DNA from 2 places in the Streptomyces endophyticus genome. Region 2 is predicted to be linked to the other one. Evidence: riboswitches for the same ligand, from Rfam matches in the RefSeq annotation. Region 2 holds a riboswitch; the other holds the start of a gene.
What was found. Region 2 has a riboswitch for thiamine pyrophosphate ahead of OKJ99_RS08655 (purine-cytosine permease family protein). Riboswitches for the same ligand answer to the same signal wherever they lie in the genome.
Positions count from the first base shown of each region.

Region 1: another riboswitch for thiamine pyrophosphate. It lies ahead of thiO (glycine oxidase ThiO); the one in region 2 lies ahead of OKJ99_RS08655 (purine-cytosine permease family protein).

Region 1 covers NZ_JAOZYC010000132.1:73,971-85,613, forward strand. Annotated here, with positions in the region: gene thiE (thiamine phosphate synthase) at 1-238, opposite strand, end outside; gene OKJ99_RS23210 (Rv2175c family DNA-binding protein) at 319-684, opposite strand; gene OKJ99_RS23215 (NAD(P)/FAD-dependent oxidoreductase) at 769-2,010, opposite strand; gene OKJ99_RS23220 (hypothetical protein) at 2,130-2,477, opposite strand; TPP riboswitch at 2,530-2,643, shown strand; gene thiO (glycine oxidase ThiO) at 2,650-3,828, shown strand; gene thiS (sulfur carrier protein ThiS) at 3,825-4,025, shown strand; gene OKJ99_RS23235 (thiazole synthase) at 4,033-4,845, shown strand; gene pknB (Stk1 family PASTA domain-containing Ser/Thr kinase) at 4,982-6,937, shown strand; gene OKJ99_RS23245 (deoxyribonuclease IV) at 6,986-7,849, shown strand; gene OKJ99_RS23250 (DUF4396 domain-containing protein) at 7,917-8,408, shown strand; gene OKJ99_RS23255 (sulfite oxidase-like oxidoreductase) at 8,455-9,087, opposite strand; gene bfr (bacterioferritin) at 9,263-9,742, shown strand; gene OKJ99_RS23265 ((2Fe-2S)-binding protein) at 9,739-9,987, opposite strand; gene OKJ99_RS23270 (class II 3-deoxy-7-phosphoheptulonate synthase) at 10,146-11,498, opposite strand.
Region 2 covers NZ_JAOZYC010000057.1:137,458-149,100, forward strand. Annotated here, with positions in the region: gene OKJ99_RS08615 (peptide MFS transporter) at 1-740, shown strand, start outside; gene OKJ99_RS08620 (FAD-dependent oxidoreductase) at 746-1,888, shown strand; gene OKJ99_RS08625 (TerD family protein) at 1,920-3,776, opposite strand; gene OKJ99_RS08630 (DUF3291 domain-containing protein) at 3,809-4,354, opposite strand; gene OKJ99_RS08635 (hypothetical protein) at 4,517-5,614, opposite strand; gene OKJ99_RS08640 (geranyl diphosphate 2-C-methyltransferase) at 5,784-6,671, opposite strand; gene OKJ99_RS08645 (family 2 encapsulin nanocompartment cargo protein terpene cyclase) at 6,688-7,932, opposite strand; gene OKJ99_RS08650 (family 2B encapsulin nanocompartment shell protein) at 7,986-9,404, opposite strand; TPP riboswitch at 9,819-9,913, shown strand; gene OKJ99_RS08655 (purine-cytosine permease family protein) at 9,903-11,303, shown strand; partial or broken gene OKJ99_RS08660 (hydroxyethylthiazole kinase) at 11,355-11,643, shown strand, end outside.

The sequences.
Region 1 (11,643 bases), on a different contig from region 2:
CGTCCGCGCGGTCGTTCACCGCGAACAGCTTGCCGTGCCGGCGGGCGGCCTCGGCGAACACCTGGAGGTGCTCCAGCTCCTCGCCGGCCTCCATGCCCTTGTCGCGCAGCTGCACGATGTCGACGCCGCCGGCCAGCACGGCGTCGAGGAACTCCGGCAGATCGCCCTGGCGCCTGCGCGCGTCGGTGCACAGGTAGAGCCGCGCGTCGGCGAGCAGTGCGCGCCTGGAGTCCGCCATGAAGTCCCCCCGTGGGTCGTGCGGTGTCGGTGGCGTGCGCACCACGAGGGTCGCGGTGCGCACGCCGGACGGTTGTCAGGTCAGACGGCGAGCGCCTGGGCGCGACGCTTCACCTCCGTGCCGCGATTCTCGCTCAAGGCCTGCGCGGGCGTGCCCGGCAGGGTCGGGTCGGGGGTGAAGAGCCACTCCAGCATCTCTGCGTCGCTGAAGCCGTCGTCCCTCAGAACCGTCAGGAGGCCGACGAGCCCCTTGACGATCTTGTCGCCGTCGATGAAGGCGGCGGGCACGTGCAATGCCCTGTTCTCACCGCGGCGCACGGCGATCAGCTGGCCTTCCTTGACCAGCTGCCGCACGCGCGTCACCTCGACATCGAGGTGTTCCGCGATGTCGGGGAGGTTGAGCCAGGCAGGGACGAGAGCATCGATCTTTGCGTCAATCTCGGTCACAGGACAAGCGTGCCATCCCGGACTGACACTCGGAAGCCGGGCCGGTGCGGATGGGCCACGACTCCTCCCGTTTGCCCCCGTCTGTCACGCCTTGGGTGCCACCGCGGACTTCAGCGGGCGGGCCGGATCCGCGAGGAGCTCCGGGTCGAGCACGGTCCCCGCCTGGATGAGCTTGCGCCCCTGGGCCAGGTCACGCGGCTTCCCGACGGCGAGGACCGCCACCAGGGCACCGTCCCGCAGCCAGCACACCGACCAGGCGGCACCGGCGGGGTCGCCGCGCCACACCGTCGCGTCGGCGCCCGCGTGGTGCCCGGCGTACTGCACGAACCGGCCGAACTGCTCGGACCAGAAATAGGGCACCGGGTCGTACACCGCCGGGGTCTCGCCGACGATGTTCGCCGCCACCGTGCGCGGCCCCTGCAGCGCGTTGTCCCAGTGGTGGACCATGAGGCGCTCTCCGTAGCGCGCCGAGGGGAACGAGGAGCAGTCCCCCACCGCGTACACGTCGGGCACGGAGGTGCGCAGCCCGTCGTCCGCGAGGACCTCGCGGTGGGCGCCCAGCTCGATGCCGGAGCCGGCCAGCCAGCGGGTGGCGGGGCGGGCTCCGATGCCGACGACGACGGCTCCCGCGGGCAGCCGCGTGCCGTCGTCGAGGACCACGACGCCGGGCTCGACGCGCTCCACGCGCGCGCTGGTGCGCAGCCGGGCTCCGGCGTCGGCGTACCAGGTAGCCATGGGGGCGGCGATCTCGGCGGGCAGCGCCCCGGCCAGCGGCCGCTCGGCGGCCTCCACCACCGTGACCCGGCAGCCGGCCTCACGGGCCGCGGTGGCGAACTCGGCGCCGATCCAGCCGGCGCCCACGACCACCACGTCCTGCTGCCCGGCGAGGACGGGCCGCAGCCGCTCGGCGTCGTCGAGCGTGCGCAGCAGGTGCACTCCGGGGGCGGATCGCGCGCCCGGCAGCTGGACGGGTTCGGCGCCGGTCGCGACGACCAGCACGTCGTACGGGACCGGCCCTTCGGCCGTGTCCAGCTCGTGGTCACCGGGCCGCAGCCCCGTCACCTCGCGGCCCAGCTCCAGGGAGACGCCGAGCGCCTCGAAGTCCACGTCGAAGGCCGAGCCCTCGGCCTTGCCGAGCAGCACCGCCTTGGACAGCGGAGGCCGGTCGTACGGCTGGTGGGGTTCGGCGCCGAGCAGCGTGACAGCGCCGGTGAAGCCCTGTTCGCGCAGCGCGACGGCGGTCTGCACACCGGCCATGCCCGCGCCCACGATGACGACGTTCCGCTGCCCCGAAGGCGCTCCGCTCCCGCTCCGCTGCTCACTCACGGGATCACTTTAGGCACCTGATCTTGCGTCAGTCAGCGGCCTGGGCCACTCCCGCGCCGTGACGTCCTGCACATGTGCCAGCGGTTTATCGATCAAGGAAAAGGGCGCCGCTCCGGCGTTCATGCCGGTCCGGCGAGCTCCTCGACCACGCTGGTGCCGCTGCCCTGCTGCGACTCCCACTCCCAGGTCTCGTCGAGGCGCACCCGGCCGTCGGGGAGCTCGGACACGGTCGAGACGCAGTGCCCGGAGGAGGTGGTTCCGTCGGTCTTCAGCTGGACGTAGCGGAAGTCGATCCGGTCCCCGGCGCGCGTGCCCACGAGGTGCCCCTCCACGACATCGCCGCCTACGTAGGCGGCGGAAATACGGCCGTCCCGCTCCCGGTACGTGAAGCGGGTCCGCGTGCCCACCTGCCCCGGGGCCTGGTCGGCGACAGGGGACAGAACAAGACCGTCGAGAGAACGGGCCACGGGCTGAGACTCCCTTACTGGAGGCCATGGTGAACGGCTAGGGTGGCCAACGTAGAGCACTCGCGGGAGCCCGTACGCAGCGGGCTGAGAGGGAGGCTGGAGCGGCCTTCGACCGTACGAACCTGATCCGGGTCATACCGGCGAAGGGAGGGGCTTGACGCCCATGTCGTCCATGCCTTCAACGCACCCCGTCCACCCGCACACCTGCGACGTCCTTGTCGTCGGTGGCGGCATCATCGGTCTGGTCACCGCCTGGCGGGCCGCGCAGCGCGGCCTGTCCGTCGCGGTCGCGGACCCCGAACCCGGCGGCGGGGCCGCCCAGGTGGCGGCCGGAATGCTGGCCGCCGTCACCGAACTCCACCACGGCGAGCAGACGTTGCTCGGCCTGAACCTCGCCTCCGCACGCCGCTACCCGGACTTCGCGGCCGAGTTGTCGGAGGCCACCGGGCAGGACCTCGGCTACCGCGCGTGCGGCACGCTCGCGGTCGCGCTCGACGCCGACGACCGCGCCCACCTGCGCGAACTGCACGCGCTGCAAACGAAGTCGGGGCTCGAGTCCGAGTGGCTCTCGGGCCGCGACTGCCGCCGCCTGGAGCCGATGCTCGCCCCGGGCGTGCGCGGCGGACTGCGCGTCGACGGGGACCACCAGATCGACCCGAGAAGGCTCGCGAGCGCCCTCGTGACGGCCTGTGAGCGCTCCGGCGTGACCTTCCACCGGTCGTGGGCCGAGAGGCTCTGTGTCGTCCGCGACCGGGCGCGCGGCGCGGTCCTCGCCGACGGCACCGAACTCGCCGCGGAACAGGTGGTGCTGGCCGCGGGCAGCCGCGGCGGACAGCTCGCGGGCGTGCCCGACGCGGTGCTGCCGCCGGTGCGCCCCGTCAAGGGCCAGGTGCTGCGCCTGACGGTGCCGAAGCGGTACGCGCCCTTCCTCAGCCGCACGGTCCGGGCGGTCGTGCGCGGCGGCAACCTCTACCTGGTGCCGCGCGTCAACGGCGAACTCGTGGTGGGCGCGACCAGCGAGGAACTCGGCTGGGACACCACGGTCACCGCGGGAGGCGTCTACGAACTCCTGCGGGACGCCCACGAACTCGTCCCCGGCATCACCGAACTCCCGCTCACCGAGACCCGCGCGGGCCTGCGCCCCGGCTCCCCCGACAACGCCCCGCTCCTGGGACCGACCGCCCTGCCCGGCCTCCTCCTGGCGACCGGCCACTACCGCAACGGCGTGCTCCTGACGCCGATCACCGGCGACACCATGGCGCACGTCCTGACCACCGGTGAACTCCCTGAAGAGGCCCGCCCGTTCACGCCGAAACGCTTCGGCACCGCCCTCGTGGAGCAGCCCGTATGAACGTCCACGTCAATGGCGAGCCGCGCACGGTGACCGCGGGCATCACGCTCGACCTCCTGGTCACCACGCTCACCACCGCGCCCGGGGGCGTCGCCGCCGCCCTCAACGAAACCGTCGTCCCCCGCACCCAATGGCCCGCCACGGCGCTCTCCGAAGGAGACCGCGTCGAGGTCCTCACGGCCGTACAAGGAGGCTGAACCGTCCATGGCCGACGACACTTTCGTCCTCGGGGGCGACCCGTACTCCTCGCGCCTGATCATGGGCACGGGCGGAGCACCCAGCCTCGACGTCCTGGAGCGCTCCCTGGTGGCCTCCGGAACCGAACTCACCACCGTGGCGATGCGCCGCGTGGACGCGAGCGTGCACGGCTCGGTGCTCTCCGTCCTGGAAAAACTCAACATACGGGTGCTGCCCAACACGGCCGGCTGCTTCACCGCGGGAGAGGCCGTACTGACGGCCCGCCTCGCGCGCGAGGCACTCGGCACGGGCCTGGTGAAGCTGGAGGTCATCGCCGACGAGCGCACCCTGCTGCCCGATCCGATCGAGCTGCTCGACGCCGCGGAGACGCTGGTGGACGACGGCTTCACGGTCCTGCCCTACACGAACGACGACCCGGTTCTGGCCCGCAAGCTGGAGGACGTCGGCTGTGCGGCGATCATGCCGCTCGGCTCCCCCATCGGCTCCGGGCTCGGCATCCGCAACCCGCACAACTTCCAGCTGATCACCGAGCACGCGCGCGTACCGGTGATCCTGGACGCGGGCGCCGGCACGGCATCCGATGTGGCACTCGCCATGGAACTCGGCTGCGCGGGTGTGATGCTCGCCTCGGCGGTGACCCGCGCGCAGGAGCCCGTCCTGATGGCCGAGGGCATGCGGCACGCGGTGGAGGCGGGCCGCTTCGCGTACCGGGCCGGGCGCATCCCGAAGCGGCACTTTGCGGAGGCGTCGTCTCCTGCGGAGGGGCGGGCGGTGCTTGATCCGGAGCGCCCGGCGTTCTCGGCGGCCCGCACCGTGTGACGGACACGGGGCTCTGCCCCGGACCCGCGCCTCAACCGCCGGCGGGGCTTGAGAGTGGTCACAGCTGTGCTGCAGGACGGGCCCAGTCCTGCGGCACGGAAGCTGCGTGTCGGTGACTCCTCGTACACTCGCCTGCGTGGACACGACCCTTCAGGACCCGTTGCTCGGGCACGTGCTCGACGGCCGGTACCGCGTCGACGCACGCATCGCGGTCGGCGGGATGGCCACGGTCTACCGGGCCGTGGACACCCGCCTCGACCGCGTGCTCGCGCTCAAGGTGATGCACCCCTCGCTGGCCGCCGACGCCTCGTTCGTGGACCGTTTCATCCGCGAGGCCAAGTCGGTGGCCCGCCTCTCGCACCCCAACGTCGTGGGGGTGTACGACCAGGGCACCGACGGCGCGTACGTGTATCTGGCGATGGAGTACGTGGCCGGCTGCACCCTGCGTGACGTACTGCGCGACCGGGGAGCGCTGCGGCCCCGCGCCGCCCTCGACATCCTGGAGCCGGTCCTCGCCGCACTGGGCGCGGCCCACCGCGCGGGCTTCGTGCACCGCGACATGAAGCCGGAGAACGTCCTGATAGGGGACGACGGCCGGGTCAAGGTGGCGGACTTCGGCCTGGTCCGCGCGGTGGACACGGTCACGAACACGACGGGGGCGGTCCTCGGCACGGTCTCGTACCTGGCGCCCGAGCAGATCGAGAACGGCACGGCGACAGCGAGCGTCGACGTCTACGCGTGCGGTGTCGTGTTCTACGAAATGCTCACGGGAGGCAAGCCGCACGCGGGCGAGTCCCCCGCCCAGATCCTCTACAAGCACCTTCACGAGGACGTGCCCCCGCCCTCGGCCGCGGTCCCCGGCCTCCCCTTCGAGCTCGACGAACTGGTCGCGTCGGCGACCGCGCGCACCCCCGAGGTGCGCCCGCACGACGCCGTGGCGCTGCTCGCGCAGGCCAGGTACGCCCGGTCGACGCTCACCGATGCCCAGCTGGACGCGGTGCCGCCGCAGGCCCGCGATACGGCGTACGTGGGGGCCGACGACCGTACGAGTGTGATCCCGCGCGCGGTGGGCACGCCCGTACAGCTGCCGCTGCCCACGGACTCCGCGGGCCAGGCACGGCTCAACCGGACGAGCCGCCTGGAGATGCCGCCGTCCCCGCCGCCCGCGGCCCCCGGACCGGCGCGCGGCAGCGCTCGCGGCCGCGGCCCGCAGCGCCGCACCCTCGCGATCCTCGCGGCCGTCCTGCTGGTCCTCGGTGTCGGCACGGGCGTCTGGTACATCAACTCGGGCCAGTTCACGAAGGTCCCGTCCGTCCTCAACCAGACGCAGACGCAGGCCGAGAAGCGGCTTGCCGGCGCGGGCCTGGAGAGGGGCACGGTCGCCCGCGAGTACAGCGACACGTACAAGCGCGGCACCGTGATGGACAGCGACCCGGGATCCGGCGACCGCATCCGCAGCGGCGGCTCGGTGGACCTGACGGTGTCCAGGGGCTCGAAGACCGTGAAGGTCCCCGACCTCAGCAGCACCCCGCTGGGCACGGCGAAGAGCGACCTCAGGAAGCGGGACCTCGAACCCGGCATGACCACCAAGGAGTTCAGCGACGAGATCGCCAAGGGCTCGGTGATCCGCACGGATCCCGACGCGGGCAAGACCCGCAAGGCCGGTTCCGCCGTCGCCCTGGTCGTCTCCAAGGGCTCCCCGATCGACGTCCCCGACGTCACGGGCGAGTCCGAGCAGGACGCCATCGCCGACCTGGAGGACGCGGGTCTGAAGGCCGAGATCTCCACGAAGCGGGTCAACTCCGAAGAGGACAAGGGCAGCATCGCCCAGCAGTCCCCCGCCGAGGGCAAGCAGCTCGCCGAGGGCGACACGGTGACCCTCACGATCTCCAAGGGCCCCGTCATGGTCGAGGTCCCCGACGTCACGGACCTCAAGGTCGACGAGGCGAAGTCGCAGCTCAGCGCGGCGGGCTTCGAGGTGGAGGAGAACCGCGGCCTGCTCGGCCTGTTCGGCGACACGGTCAAGAGCCAGTCGGTGGAGGGCGGCGACGAGGCCCCGAAGGGCTCCACGGTCACGATCACCATCCGGTAGCGGCAGCCCGGCCCCTGGCGTTCGGCGGCCCATGACACCCTGGGCCGGGTGAACAGCAGCATCCGCAATCCGATCGGCGGCCATGTCCCCGTGGCCGGCGGCCTCGCGACCGTAGGGCTCTCCTACGCCCGCGACCTCAAGGCCGAAACCGTCCAGGTCTTCGTGGCCAACCCCCGCGGCTGGGCCACCCCGCCCGGAAACCCCAAGCAGGACGAGGACTTCCGCGACCGGTGCGCCGCGGAGAACATCCCGGCGTACGTCCACGCCCCGTACCTGATCAACTTCGGTTCGCACACCGAGGCGACCGTCGACAGGTCCGTGGACTCCCTGCGCCACTCGCTGCGCCGGGCCCGCGCGATCGGCGCCCTCGGCGTCGTCGTGCACACCGGCTCCGCGACCGGCGGCCGGGACCGCGACGTCGCCCTCGCGCAGGTCCGCGAGCGCATGCTGCCGCTGCTCGACGAGCTGACCCACGACGACGATCCGTTCCTGCTCCTGGAGTCGACCGCGGGCCAGGGCTCCTCGCTCTGCTCGCGCACCTGGGACTTCGGCCCGTACTTCGACGCCCTCGACCGCCACCCCAAGCTGGGCGTCTGCCTCGACACCTGCCACATCTTCGCGGCGGGCCACGACCTCACGGGCCCGGCCGGCATGAAGCAGACCCTCGACCTGCTCGTGGACACGGTCGGCGAGGGCCGGCTCAAGCTGATCCACGCCAACGACTCCAAGGACGTCGTGGGCGCCCACAAGGACCGGCACGAGAACATCGGATCCGGTCACATCGGCGAGGACCCGTTCCGCGAACTGCTTGCCCACCCCGCGACCGAGAACGTTCCCCTGGTCATCGAGACGCCCGGCGGCAAGGAGGGGCACGCGGCCGACGTCGCGCGCCTCAAGGAGCTTCGCATCTGAGGAATACCCCTAGGGGGTATATGGGTTCCCCCTGGTGACAGCATCCGCAGCGACCACTGGGGGAACCATGCGGCACCAGACGCACACCGGGCACGAACACCACGGCGCACACGGCACCGGCGGCAAGGTCACCTGGTCCATGGCCGCCCAGGCCACCCTGCACTGCCTCACCGGCTGTGCCATCGGCGAGGTCCTCGGCATGGTGATCGGCACCGCGTTCGGCTGGGGCAACGTACCGACGATGGTCCTGGCGATCGCGCTCGCCTTCTTCTTCGGCTACGCGCTCACGCTGCGCGGCATCCTGCGCGCGGGCGTCGACTTCAAGACGGCCTTCCGCGTCGCGCTCGCCGCGGACACCCTGTCCATCGCGGTCATGGAGCTGATCGACAACGGCGTCATCGTCCTCTGGCCGAACGCCATGGACGCCCACCTGTCGGACGCCCTGTTCTGGGGCGCGCTCGCCGTCTCGCTGGCGATCGCCTTCGTGGTGACGACCCCGGTCAACCGCTGGATGATCGGCCGCGGCAAGGGCCACGCGGTGGTGCACCAGTACCACTGACCCCCAGGGGGTACATCGCGGCCTGGCGAGGGCCCGGAAGACGGACCTAGAACTCGGGCCCTTCTCCGGGCCCCTCCTGGTACGAATACCGCTGCTCGCGCCACGGGTCGCCCACGTTGTGGTACCCGCGCTCCTCCCAGAACCCGCGCCGGTCCGCCGTCATGTACTCGACGCCGCGCACCCACTTCGGGCCCTTCCAGGCGTACAGATGGGGCACGACGAGGCGCAGCGGGAAACCGTGCTCCGCGGTGAGCAGCTCGCCGTCCTTGTGCGTGGCGAAAATGGTCCGCTCGGAGACGAAGTCGGACAGTCGCAGGTTGGACGAGAATCCGTACTCGGCCCACACCATCACATGGGTGACATCGGGCCCGGGAGGGGCGAGCTCCACGATCGTGGAGGCGCGCACGCCGCCCCATTCGGCGGCGAGCATGCTGAACTTCGTGACGCAGTGCAGATCGCCGACCACGGTCCCGTACGGCAGCGCCGAGAACTCCTCGTGGTTCCAGCAGTGCTTGTCACCGTCGGCGGTCGAGCCGAAGACCCTGAACTCCCAGCGCTCGGGCCGGAACTTGGGCACCGGGCCGTAGTGCGTGACGGGCCAACCGCGCTGCAGACGCTGCCCCGGTGGAAGCTCCGGCTGCACTGCTCCCCCAGACTCGCGACCCACCGGATGACCCATGGCTCCATCCTGACAGACCTGGAGCAGTGGACGTGACCACGCCCACCCCGCCCGGACCTGCCAAGAGCGTTGATTCGGGCAACTCCTACTAAGCATGCACTTACTGGACGCACTCCTGTGCCGGTGCAAGGATGCGCGAAACCTGCCCAGTAACCGCTTGGAAGGAGCCTCTGCGATGCAGGGCGACCCCGAGGTCATCGAGTTTCTCAACGAGCAGCTGACGGCCGAGCTGACGGCGATCAATCAGTACTTCCTGCACGCGAAGATGCAGGACAACTTCGGCTGGACGAAGCTCGCGAAGTACACGCGCTCCGAGTCGTTCGACGAGATGAAGCACGCGGAGGTGCTGACCGACCGGATCCTGTTCCTGGACGGTCTGCCCAACTACCAAAGGCTCTTCCACGTCCGGGTCGGCCAGACGGTCACCGAGATGTTCCAGGCGGACCGGCAGATCGAGGTCGAGGCGATCGACCGTCTGAAGCGGGGCATCGAGGTGATGCGCGGCAAGGGCGACATCACGTCCGCGAACATTTTTGAGTCGATCCTCGAGGACGAGGAGCACCACATCGACTACCTGGACACGCAGCTGGAACTGGTGGAGAAGCTGGGTGAGGCGCTGTACATCGCGCAGCTCATCGAGCAGCCGGACAGCTAGGCGGCCTTCGGCATTTCCGTCGGCGGCGCGAGGGCCGCGGTCGCCTCGCCCTGCTCGACGAGCTCCCGGCGGGGGCACGCGCTCCGGCCGAGCAGCGCCTGGATCCGGCGGACGCACGAGCCGCAGTCGGTGCCGGCCTTGCAGGCCGACGCTATCTGGCGGGGGGTGCAGGCACCGTCCTCCGCGTGCTTCTTGACCTGCGCCTCGGTGACACCGAAGCAGTTGCAGACGAACACGCGGTTCACCTCCCGGTCGGACTGTCGTCGGGACTCATAGGAAACGCCGTCCCGATTGATCGGTGAGGCTAACCTAACCTTACCCGGCCGACCAGAAGCACAAAAGTGCCGTGGGGCGCGGATCTCTGTGATCCGCGCCCCACGGCGTTACGTACAGCGAGCGACGCTCACTGGTCGCGGTACATCTCCGCCACCAGGAACGCCAGGTCGAGCGACTGGCTGCGGTTCAGGCGCGGGTCGCAGGCCGTCTCGTAGCGCTGGTGCAGATCGTCGACGAAGATCTCGTCGCCGCCGCCCACGCACTCGGTGACGTCGTCACCGGTGAGCTCGACGTGGATGCCGCCCGGGTGCGTGCCGAGCGCCTTGTGGACCTCGAAGAAGCCCTTGACCTCGTCGAGCACGTCGTCGAAGCGCCGGGTCTTGTGACCGGAGGCCGCCTCGTACGTGTTGCCGTGCATCGGGTCGGTGATCCAGGCGACCTGTGCGCCGGACGCCGTGACCTTCTCGACCAGCTCGGGCAGCTTGTCGCGGACCTTGTCGGCGCCCATGCGGACGATGAAGGTCAGCCGGCCGGGCTCGCGGTCGGGGTCGAGGCGCTCGATGTACTGCAGCGCGTCCTCGGCCGTCGTCGTCGGGCCGAGCTTGATCCCGATGGGGTTGCGGATCTTCGAGGCGAACTCGACGTGCGCGTGGTCCAGCTGACGCGTGCGCTCGCCGATCCAGACCATGTGGCCCGAGACGTCGTACAGATTGCCCGTACGCGAGTCCACGCGGGTCAGCGCCGACTCGTAGTCGAGCAGCAGCGCCTCGTGGGAGGCGTAGAACTCGACGGCCTTGAACTCGGCCGGGTCGGTACCGCAGGCCTTCATGAAGTTCAGCGCGTTGTCGATCTCGCGGGCGAGCTTCTCGTAGCGCTGCCCGGAGGCGGACGCCTTCACGAAGTCCTGGTTCCAGGCGTGCACCTGGCGCAGGTCCGCGTAGCCACCGGTGGTGAAGGCACGCACCAGGTTGAGCGTGGAGGCGGAGGCGTTGTACATCTGCTTCAGGCGCTCGGGGTCCGGGACGCGCGCGGCCTCGGTGAACTCGAAGCCGTTGACCGAGTCGCCGCGGTAGGTCGGCAGGGTCACGCCGTCGCGGGTCTCGGTGTTCTTGGAGCGCGGCTTGGAGTACTGGCCCGCGATGCGGCCGATCTTCACGACCGGCACGGAGGCCGCGTACGTGAGGACGGCGCTCATCTGGAGCAGCGTCTTCAGCTTCGCGCGGATGTGGTCCGCGGAAACGGCGTCGAAGGCCTCGGCGCAGTCGCCGCCCTGGAGCAGGAACGCCTCTCCCTTGGCGACGGCCGCCAGGCGGTTGCGCAGCTGGTCGCACTCGCCGGCGAAGACGAGCGGCGGATACGACTCGAGGTCCGCGATCACATCGCGCAGAGCCTCGGCATCGGGGTACTCGGGCTGCTGCGCCGCGGGCAGGTCTCGCCAGGTGTTGCCAGCGCTTGCGCTGGTCTTAGCGTTCACGGTCACCTCGTAAACACTACGGGGTCGACCCGCCGGTCCATTCCCCCGCTCATCTTTTGAGACGGACCCGACACGTCTGAGCCGTCCTGCCCGGCCATCGGGTACGGTGACGCTCATGTTCGCGCAACTTCTGCACCGCACCTGGTGGTGG
Region 2 (11,643 bases):
TCCTCAAGGCCGAGCGGCTCTCCATGATCGTCACGGTCGGAACGCTCCTCACCGCCGCCGTCTACTTCACGCTCATCCTGCGCTCAGGGAACGTGACCTCCTCCGAGCGCCGCCGCGTGAGCTCCTACATTCCCCTGTTTCTCGGCGCATCGCTGTACTTCGGGCTGCTCTTCGCGAAGTTCACCGCCATCTCGCTCCTGGTCAAGAGCCGTGTGGACCTCGACATCGGCGACTGGTCGTTCCCCGTCGGCTGGATCACCATGATCTCGTCCGCGTCCGGCGTGGCCATGCTCCCGGTCGGCGCCGCCATCTGGAAGAGGATGGGGCCACGCCAGCCGAAGGCCGGTACCAAGTTCGCCATCGGTCTCGTGCAGATAGGACTGGGCTTCGCGTTCATCCTGGTGATCTCCGCGCTGTTCGACGGCACCACGATCCCGTTCGCCTACATCGTCGTCTTCATGTTCGTGATGGGCAGTTCCGAGATCTTCGTCGGGCCCATCGGCCTCTCCCTGGCCACGCAGATCGCGCCGAAGGCCTTCACCGCGCAGATGGTCGCCATCAACTTCCTCACGCTGGCTCTCGGTTCCTCTCTCTCGGGCCTGCTGGGGCAGTTCTTCACCGCGGTCTCGAACAACACCTACTTCCTGACCCTCGCGCTCGGAGCAGTCGCTGCGGGCCTGTCCCTGTACGCGTTTCGCAGGCCCGTCCACCGTGGTCTGTACGCCGGAATCGAGGTCTGACCCGCATGACCACTCCTCGCATCGCCGTGATCGGAACGGGAACCATCGGAGCGCAGACGCTCTGGCAACTCGCCAGGCACGGCGCCGACGTGACCGGCTACGAACTCTTCAGCCCGGGACACTCGCGTGGAGCCGCCGGCGGCGAGACCAGGCTGTTCCGCCACATCGACGTGGAACACCTGGAGTACCTGCCCGTCACCGGCCGGTCGGACCTCATCTGGCGTGAGCTGGAACAGGAATCCGGGCGCACGCTGCGCAACCTGACCGGCGCTCTCGCCATCGGCAGCACCGCAAGCCCCGCGACCCGCACCGCGCTCGAAAGCGCCGCCGCGCTCGGCAGTCGTGCCGAGGTCCTCAGCCGCGAGGAAGCACAGCAGCGGTTCCCGCAGTTCCGGCTGCACGAGGACGAGGTAGCCATCCTCGACAAGGGCGCGGGCATCATCTTCCCCGAACGCACGGTGCGTACCGCCGCGGACGCGGCCGTCGCACGCGGCGCAAGGATCCTGCGCGAGTGCCGTGTCACGGCCATCGACCAGGTCGGCAGCCAGGTCGACATCGTGACCGACAGCGGTACGGAGCGCTACGACCGGGTCGTCGTCGCGGCGGGCGCGTGGACCGCCACCCTCCTGCCGGACATGGCCCCGTACCTCGCGACGCGGCGCCTCATCTCGTCGTGGTACCTGCCCAGGGCCGGCAGCACGCTCGACGGAATGCTCCCCTACCTGCGTACGGAACCCGACTACTCCTACGGGCTGCCGACCGCGGACGGCCTGGCCATGAAGCTCGGTGTCGGATTCCGCGACCACCTGCCCATCGAGTCACCGGACACCGCGCCCCTGCGCATCACCGACGAGGACCTCGAACCCGTCCGCGCCGTCGCGCGTGACCTCTTCCCGCTGCTGGACGACTACCCGATGCGCGCCCAGGCCTACTTCGAGGCCTACACGCACTCACGCATCGAGTTCCTGCGCGAACACCCGCACATGCCCTCGGTCTTCGTCTGCGCCGGGTTCTCCGGCAAGGGCTTCAAGAACGCGCCGGCCTTCGGCGAGCTCGCCGCCCGGGCCGCCCTCGGCCTGCCACAGGAGAACGACGACGCGGCGTTCATCCTCGACGCCGAGCACGTGTCGCGCCCGGAGTCCGTCTGACGGACTGCGAGTTCGGCTCCGGCCCGTTCGCTCAGTCGGCGATGTCGACACCGTATCCGCGCGCGAGGGCGTCGAGGCCGTGGTCGTACCCCTGGCCGACGGCGCGCAGCCGCCAGAGCGGTCCTCTGCGGTAGATCTCCGCGAGCAGCATGGTGCGTTCGGTTGTGGCGGCGTCCAGGGTCGCCCGGGCGACGGGGGACCCGCTGCTCCCCGCGGCCGCACCGATCTGGATCGCGCCGACCGTCCCGAAGGTGGCGGAACCGTCGATGGCCGCGGCGAGGACGACCTTGTGGGTCGCGGGCGGCAGAGAGGCGAGGTCGACGGCGATGGTCTGTTCGGCAGGGCCGCCGGTGAGGAGCCGCACGGCGCCGGTGGGGCTCTCCGGGGCGCCGTAGAAGATGAACTCCTCGTCGAAGGAGACCTGTTCGTCCTCGTCCAGGAGGAACGCGACGACGTCGATCTCGCAGTCGGCCTGCGGAGCCCAACTGCCCGTGACGTACCACTCGGGCGCGGGTGTGCCGCGCTGCGGCATGGGCAGGTCGATGACACCGCCCCTCGGCATCACCTGTGGCCCCTGCGGCCCTTGTGATCGGAAGGCCGCCGCGCTCCGGTCGTTGAATGTCGGTGCGGTGAGCCACTGTTCGTCGTGCAGGGGCAGTTCGAGGGCGGTGATGCGGTTCATGCGGCGGTCCGTCTCGCCCCAAGTGAGAAGGATGACGTCGGTGACGCTGGCCGACAGGTTGACGGCCGCGGAGCCACCCAGTTCGACGACGCGGGTCCGGGCCGCGGCAGCGCCGGCATGGGTACCGCCGAGCGCCAGTACCCGATGGCCCGTCAGCGGCCTGTCCGAGGTGTCCGAGGTGTCGGCCGTGTCGGCCGAGTCGCCCGGTTGGCGGGGAGCGGGGACGGGCGCGTCCGTCGCCGGTGTCACCACCGGAGTGATGACGGCAGGCTCGGCCGTCGTCCCGTGCGCCGTGCCGGTTCGCACGTCGGCCAGCAGCCGCAGGAAGGTGTGTTCATCGATGACGGGCACGTCCTCGGCGGCCGCACGGCGGGCCTTCGCCGAACCGGACGCCGGCTCGTTGGTGACCAGCACGCTGGTGTAACGGCTCACGGAGGTCACCATGTTCAGCCCGACGGCAACCGCCCGACCGACCAACTCCGCCCGGGCGTGGGCGGTCTCACCGGTGATCGCGACCTTCATCCCCTGCTGGAGCGGACCACCGGGAGCCAGCCGCCCCGGGTTCCGGTACGCGCAGGGCGTCTTGGGCGGTCGCGGCGTGAACCGGGACTCCGCCCGCGGCGGGCAAGCCACAAGGGGCAACGGCAGACCGAGGCGCGCCGCCTCCAGCAGCGACGCCCGCAGGATCCCGGCCAGCACCCGGGTGTCGTCCAGCGCGTCGTGCGCCCGCACCTGCGGTACGCCGTAATGGGCGGCGAGGGTGCCCAGCTTCATGTCGGTGGTCGGCGGATCCACCTGACGGTTCAGAGCAAGGGTGCACAGCCGCTGCGTCACCGGCAGCCACATCCGGGCGCGGGCGAACTCGTGGGCCAGGAAGTCGTAGTCGAACTGGGCGTTGTGGGCGACCAGGACCCGGTTCTGGAGCATCGCCGCGATCCGGCCGGCGACCTGGTCGAAGGTCGGCGCACCCCGCAGCCGCTCGGCGGTCAGCCCGTGGATGTTCACGGGCCCCGGGTCGCAGCCAGGATTGAGCAGCGTCGAGAACTCCCCGGTCTGCTCGCCGTCCTGACCGATCGTCACCACCGCGATCGACAGGACCCGGTCCCGCCGGGCAGTCAACCCCGAGGTTTCCACGTCGACCAACGCCCAGTCGTAGGCGTAGTCGCCCATCGCAGGCGCGTTGAACGAGGCTGAGGCGAGACTCATGGCGCCAGGATGATTGGCCCTTCACCGTTCCTTCAACCCGTATGCCGTTTTGACCTTGTTCGGGCCGGAGTTCCGTCCGGTGCGAAGGAGTCGGGGAAGGTGAAGGCGTGCGGCGCGGGGCCGTGGTCGTTGAGGTGTTCCAGTCTGGAGACCCCGTCCCGCCAGGCGGGTGTCTCGTCGTCGGAGACCCACCAGAACACGTAATTCGCGTGCCCTGTTCTCTCGAACCAGTCGTAACGCCTGTTCAGTGCCTCACGGTGCAGACCGGTGTAGATGGCGTCGACGGCGAGGCGCAGGTCGGTCCAGAGGGAGAGGGTCGCCGCCAGGGCGGTGGTTTCCGGCGTTCTGCCCTTGTCGTACCACGTCGGTACGGCGAACTCTCCCCAGGCGCCCCAGTCCGCCTCGAAGAGCGAGCCCCGGTCACCGCCTGCCGCTTCGGCGTGCGCGAGGTACCCGGGGGCCTGGCTGAGCTTCCCGTAGACGGCCCCACCGATGTCGTAGAACTCGCGCGTGAGTGGCGTGGGGTCGGCGAGGGGTGACTTCAGGACGCCAAATGTGTACAGAGCAAGCTGGGGCATGCGTCTCTCCCGTTCGTGGGGCGTGACCGACCACCGAGGACTGGATGAAGGTAGCTGCCCGGGCGAGCGATGTCGACGTTGCGTTTTCCCTGCCCAAGTGCCCTCTTGTACGGTCCCCTTCGGGAAATCGGGCCCGGCGTCGCCGGTGTCGCGTGCCCCGGTTCACGACCGCGTAGCGGTCCCGCACCTCTCGTCCCCGGCGGCTTCCGCCCGCTCGTCCATCGCGGTGCTCCGGTCGTACGGATCGACCACGGCGCCGTCGCCGGAGCCGAGGTCGGCGGCGAAGGACGGGGTGAGGTAGCCGGTGTAGGTGTCGCAGCCGGCGTTGGTGGTGTCCACGCGGTTCGAGACGACCGAGAAGGTGCCCGGCTCGGTGATCACCCGTGCCGGGTCGGGCCAGTTCATCACCACTTCGCGGCGGACGATGACGCGCGTGACACGGTCGTCGCCCGCCTCCGGGCTCATGACCGGGTACACGTACGTGACGTCGGTGGTGACTCTCAGCGCGCCCTTGTCGCCCTCGCCGTACGTGACCCGGCCGCGGGTCTTGACCACGTCGCCGACCAGCTCCGCCTTCAATGTGTCGAAGCGGCTGAACAGCACGAGCGGGTTGTACTTCTCGCTCGGCCTGCTCAGGGACCGGTCCAGGAAGGAGCGTTCCTTCGGCTGGTGGGGGTTGATGAGGGCGATGGCCTCGGAGGGGTGTTCGCCGCGCAGCACTCCGGGGTCCAGGCTGGACGCGGCGAGGAAGTCCCGGGACCGTTCGAGGGCCCGAGCGACCTGTGTCCTGCTCATCCAGCCGGTGGCCCGGGCCGCGGGCAGCGTGATCCCGGCCGTCCCGGAGGCCCAGCGCGCTGCGGGGGAGCCTCTGAACGGCTCGTCCAGCGTGGGGCGCGCGGCCGCCTCACCCGGCGGCGGCGCCGTGGGGCGGGCGGTCTCCGCGGCGAGTGGTGTCGCCGCGCCGGAGTCGCCTGTGAACCAGTCCGGCACCCGCCCCGGGGCGAGTGCCACGACCACCACGGCCAGTGCCGCCACCAGACCGAGCGCGTACCAGCCCGTGCGGCGGCGCGGCCGGGGCGGCTGGTGCGAACGCCATGGCTCGGGCCGTGCGTCCTCCTCCCGCAAGCGGCGCGTCACCATGCGGGCGCGCGCGGACGGCTCCTTCGGCGCGTCCCGCACACCGTCCTCGGACTCCTGGAGGAAGCGCTCCCAATCCTCGTCCGACAGCGACGAACTGCCGTGATCCCCACCCGAATTCACCCGTGAACTCCCCTTGTGCCGTGCGGTTTGCCGTGGCGGCCGGTCCCTCCCCAGGGCAGGCCGCCGTCGACGGATGATGGCACAGGCACGAACGCCGGGCGACACCGAAGGGGGAGGGGCCGTTCAGGAACGGCCCCTCCCCGGTGGTCAACAGACGTTCAGCGGACGGTCAGACGCGGTCCGCCGCGATCAGCAGGTACTGGAACGAGCCGTCCCTGTACGAGTTGATGAACGCGTCCTCGATGCCCGTGACCAGCGACGACGTGGCCCGCAGCTCCCAGTACGGGAGGGTGTCGGGCGTGAGGTCGATGACGGTCTGCGGCACGAGGCGGTTGTCGGCCATCGCGCGCAGGTACTCCCGGCGCGAGTGGATGTTGCACTCGAAGTGTGCGTTGATCTGAGACACCCACTTCGAGGGCTGGCCGTACCGCGGGTTCCAGCAGCCGGTGATGGTGACATAGCGGCCACCGACCTCCAGGATGCGGGAGTGCTCGGCGAACAGGTCGTGCAGGTCGACGTACATGGTCGACTCGTTGTTCCACGACGCCGAGATCTGCCCGGTCTCGAACGGGGTGTCCAGCATGTTGCAGACACGTGCCCTGACGTGGTCCTGGATGCCGAGTTCCGCGGCCCGCCCGTTGGCGAAGTCGGCCTGCTTTGCCGAGAGTGTGACCCCCTCGACCCTGCTCCCGAAGCGCCGGTGCGCCATCACCATCGAGCCGCCGCGGCCGCAGCCGGCGTCCACCAGGGTGTCGTCGCGTCCGATGTCGCCGAGGTTCCCGAGCAGGTACGAGGCCTGCGCCGACTCAAGGCGGTGCAGCTCGGCGATCAGCTTCTGCTCGCTCGCTTCACCCGCTCCGTCACCGAGCGCGGAGTGGTCGACCGCGCCGATGCCGTAGTGGTGGTGGTACAGACCGTCGACATCGCCGAGCCGCAGATTGACCGGCCGGGCCTCGCCGTCCCAGTAGCGGGCGATGTCCTCCTGGTAGGGGGTCGCCGGCTCGGGGATGTACGGGGAGGTGCTGGGGGCCGTGGCGGTGAGTTCGGTGCTGGTCACTGATGAGTCCTATCTCTTACCAGAAGTCGGGCAGGCTGTAGCGGTAGGTGTTGTTCTGGTGCCACTGGTGGTTGCCGTCGACCCACGCCGCGACGCCCCGCAGGAAGCGCTGGACGTTCGGGAGCGGGCAGGCGGCGGCCAGGGCCGCGGCCTCTGTCTCGAAGGCGTGCATGAGTTCGTTGTGGACCTCGACCGACTTGAGGTAGGCCTCCTTGTCGGACAGGTCCTCGCGTTCCGCGATCACGACCGGCAGGTTCAAGTGCCGCCCGGGAGCGTCGAGTTCCTTCGTGTACGAGTACAGGTCGTTGACGATGGTCGTCGCGTTCCCCGCGAGCGCGATGACCTTCTGCATGTCCGGCAGGGCGTGCAGGTCCGCCGGCAGTTCGTAGCCGCCGACGGTGTCGGTGATGGTCGGGCAGGGGCGGAAGTTGTTGAACTGGCGCATCGCCAGGTACTCCCACACCTCCGGTACGTGGTCGTGCTCGGACCAGGCCGCCTCGGCGAGGTAGCCCATGTGCAGGCGGGCCATGTCGTGCCGGTAGCGGTCGGCCTGGGAGGCGCTGCTCGCCTGGACGAAGTACTCCATGGCGGAGCGGTACGCGCGCCGGGGCGCGTCCGCGTACAGCGACTCGGCCCACTGCGGCTGGTACTCCCGCGTCGTGTACAGCGGGTCGAGGGTGGTGTGTGCGAGCAGGAGTCGTGAGCCGAGGCCGACGGGCGAGCCCCCGTGGTCCTCGCAGTAGCAGTCGTCCAGCGCGTTCTCCGCCATCATCAGCCGGGTGGCGATCATGACGTGGTCGACGGTGGGTGCGTCGGGGTGGCAGCCGACCATGTAGCTGCCCACGGAGAATCCGTCGAACTGCTCCTCCCAGTCGTCCGGATACAGGTCGACCTCGTCCATCGCCCAGGACTTGATCCGGCGGCTGACCTCCGCGACCCGTACGGGATCGGGGTCGGGCGCCGGGTGGTGGTACAGGCCGGGAACGGGTCGGCCCTTCTCGGTGGCACCTGTCGCCGGCTCCTCCCGCGGAGTCAGCCGCAGGCCCGCCGTGCCGAGGCCGCTGGGCCCGCGCAGCAACCGCCCCAAGTCGGCGCTCGTGGAGGGGACTTCGACCGCCGGCGATGGCACACGCGGCGGGCCGCCCGTGACGGCGCCGATGTCACGGGCGCGGGCCGCGGCGTCGGCCAGGACCTGCGCCCCGAAGCGGGAGGCCGCTTCCGGCAGGCTCGACTGCGGAGGTGTCGGCTCAGGCGGGGGCATCCATGTCTCCTTGAGGGCTCCTTGGTGGGGTGGGCGGCGGCGGTCCTGACCCGCTACCTGCTGGGCCAGCGGCCGATCTGCACGTTCTCCAGCACACCGACCGCGTCCGGCACGAGGATCGCGGCGGAGTAGTAGGTGCTGACGAGGTACTTGGTGATGGCCTGCTCGTCGACGCCCATGAACCGGACCGAGAGCCCCGGCTCGTACTCGTCCGGCAGCCCGGTCTGGTGCAGGCCGATGACACCCTGGTTGTCCTCGCCGGTACGCATGCAGAGGATCGAGCTGGTGCGTTCCTTGGTGACCGGGATCTTGTTGCAGGGCAGGATCGGCACCCCGCGCCAGGCCGGGACCTGCTGGCCGCCGAGGTCGACGTGGTCCGGATACAGCCCGCGCGCGTTGAACTCGCGTCCCATCGCCGCGATGGTGCGGGGGTGGGCCAGGAAGAACTTCGAGCCGCGGCGGCGACAGAGCAGCTCGTCCAGGTCGTCCGGCGTGGGCGGTCCCGAGTGCGGCTGGAGGCGCTGCTTGAAGTCGGCGTTGTGGAGCAGGCCGAACTCCCGGTTGTTGACCAGCTCGTGCTCCTGGCGCTCGCGCAACGCCTCGACGGTGAGCCTCAGTTGCTCCTTGGTCTGGTTCATCGGCTCGTTGTAGAGGTCGGCGACCCTGGTGTGGACCCGCAGGATCGTCTGCGCGGCCGAGAGCTCGTACTCCCGCGGCCTCGCCTCGTAGTCGACGAACGCGCCGGGCAGCTCGTGCTCGCCCACGTGCCCCGCCGACATCGGGATCTCCGCCTCGCCGCGGTGGTTCTGGCCCCGGCCCGCGAGCGACTTGAACTCTTCGATGTGCGCCTGGAGGGGCGGCGCGGCGGACAGTACGGCCGCGAAGTCGGAGCGCGAGAGGGTGAGCAGGGTGCCCGCCGTCTCGGCGACCGCGGTCTGCTCCCAGCGGGCGTCATCGTCAAGGAGTGCGTGGTCCCCGAAGCGGTCGCCGTCGGCGAGCACGTCGAGTGCCACCTCGTCGCCGTAGCCGCCCTCGGAGAACTGGCTGACACGGCCATGGGCGATCAAGTGCAGCCGGTCCGCGGGCGCCCCGCGCTCGACCAGCGTCTCGCCGGCCCGGAAGTCGCGCTGCTCGCACCGGTCGGCGATGGCGGTCAGCACGTCGACGTCGTCGAAGCCGCGCAGCAGCGCCAGTTCCCCGAGTTCGCGGGGGATCACCCGGACGTCGGAGCCGTCCTGGATGAACTCGATGGTCCCGTCGCCGACGGTGTAGGTCAGGCGGCGGTTCACCCGGTAGACGCCGCCCTTGGTCTCCACCCAGGGCAGCATGCGCAGCAGCCACCGCGAGGTGATCTCCTGCATCTGCGGGGCGGACTTGGTGGTGGTGGCGAGATTGCGGGCGGCCGCCGTGCCGAGACTGGTCTGCTTGAGCAGGGCCGTCGCGGTGTCCGGGGTGGTCGAGTCGACTGTCATCGGGTGAGCTCTCCTTGGTCGGGCGAAAGCGCGCATGCCCGTTGCGACGGGACAGAAGAAGGAAAGGTGAACAATTCGGAGGTAATGCGTCCAGATCCAGCATCACCGTAAGGTCCGCATCGCCCGCCGGACCCAGGGAAGTCGGCGACATTCGCTCGATGCGATGATCAAGTCCGCGCGGTGTTTGCGGGGGATCGACGGAACTCGGCCGGATTTCACGAGGCGTCCGAGCGGACGTCGGCCCTGGCCCGTGCGGGCAGCGGGCGTCGCGGCGCCGTAAACCCGACGGAAGTCGGCCACCTGCGACCTCGGGTCCGCATTGCGGACCTGGTGCCCGGCAAGGTAGAGGGCGGTGCGGCGGAACCGGAACCCACCCGCGCGCCACCCAAGGCCGCCGCGTTACCCTTGCCGCCGTAACCGGACACGGGGTGCCCCACCCAAGGGCTGAGAACACACCCGTCGAACCTGAACCAGTTCGTACTGGCGGAGGGATGTCTCATGCCTGTGGCGCATGTTTCCAGTGACCTGCCTGCCGACCGCGAGGGCGGCGCCTTCGACGGGCGGATGCCCGCGGCACCCGGCGACCTCGGCATCGAGGGGCACGGCATCGAGCCGGTCCCCGAGGGCAACCGCTACGGCGGGGCCGGGCGCCTGTTCACCGTGTGGTTCGCCCCGAACCTGACGATGACCGGTGTCTTCACCGGCACCGTCGGCATCGCGCTCGGACTCGACTTCACCACCGCGCTCGCCGCCGTCGTCCTCGGCACCCTCGTCGGCGCTGTGCCGACCGCCTACCTGGGGACGTGGGGGAGCAGGACCGGGGCGGGGCAACTGCCGCTGGCCGGGCTCGCGTTCGGGCGCGGAGTCGTGCTGCCTGGCGTGTTGCAGTGGCTGTCGTCCATCGCCTGGGACGCGCTGATCGGCCTGTTCGGCGGTGACGCGCTGGCCCGGCTGTTCGGCTGGCCGTTCTGGGTCGGCGTCCTCGTCATGCTGCTCGCCCAGGGGCTGCTCGGTGTCTTCGGCTACGAGGCCATCCACCGGTTGCAGATCGTCATGACCTTCGTGCTCGGCGCCGCGTTCGCGCTGATCGCCTGGCGGCTGCTCGACGGTGTGCACCCCGCCGCCCACGGCTCCGTGCACGGCGCCGACCGCCTCGGCGCGTTCGTCCTGACCAGCACCATCGCACTCAGCCTCAGCCTGTCCTGGGCGCCGTACGCCAGCGACTTCAGCCGCTACCTGCCCGCCACCACCTCCCGTACCCGCATGTTCTGGTACACGCTGCTCGGCCTGCTGGTGTCGTTCGTGGCCGTCCAGGCGCTCGGGCTGTGGGGCGCCTCCGTGCTCACCGACCAGACGGCGGCCGGGGTCTACAAGATCCTCGGAGGGGGAGCGGTCGGCGGATTCGGGCTGCTCGCGGTGGCACTGGCCGCACTGTGCAGCAACGCCATGAACGACTACAGCGGCTCGCTCGCCCTGCAGACCATCGGCGTGCGCATACCGCGCCCGCTGGCCGCCGCCCTCGCCGCCGCGCTCGGCTTCCCGCTCGTCCTGTGGATGCACGCCGCCGACACCACCGCGCGGTTCCAGAATGTGCTGCTGTTCGTCGGGTACTGGATCCCTGGCTTCGTGGCGATCGTCCTCGTCGACTGGCGCGCGCGGGCCAGGGCGCGGGCCGGCGCACCGATCGATCTCGCCGCCGAGCGGGAGCGACGTCAGCCCGCCTGGCCCGCCCTGCTGGCCTTCGCGGCGGCCTTCGCCGCGGCGGTCCCGTTCATGGACACCAGCCTGTACGTGGGGCCGGTGGCGGAAGCCCTGCACGGCGCGGACGTCTCGTACTACGTGGCGTTCCTCGTGGCCGCCGCCGTGTACGCGCCGCTGCGGCTGCGGATACGCGCCTGACCTGCCGTACGAGCCCTCGCACCTCGCACCTCCTGTACTTGGAGTCACCCCATGCCTCAGACGTCCCCCGGATGCCCCGACGACCTCGTCGCCTTCGCGGCGCGGGCGCTCGGGCGCGTACAGAGCGAAGCACCGCTGGTGCAGTGCCTGACCAACGCGGTGGTGACCGGGTTCACCGCCAACGTCCTGCTCGCGGTGGGCGCCGCGCCCGCCATGGTCGACATCCCGGACGAGGCGGGGCCCTTCGCCCGCGTCGCCTCCGGCGTGCTGGTCAACCTGGGCACCCCGCGCGCCGAACAGCGCGCCGCCATGCCCGAGGCGGCGCGGGCCGCGGCCGAGG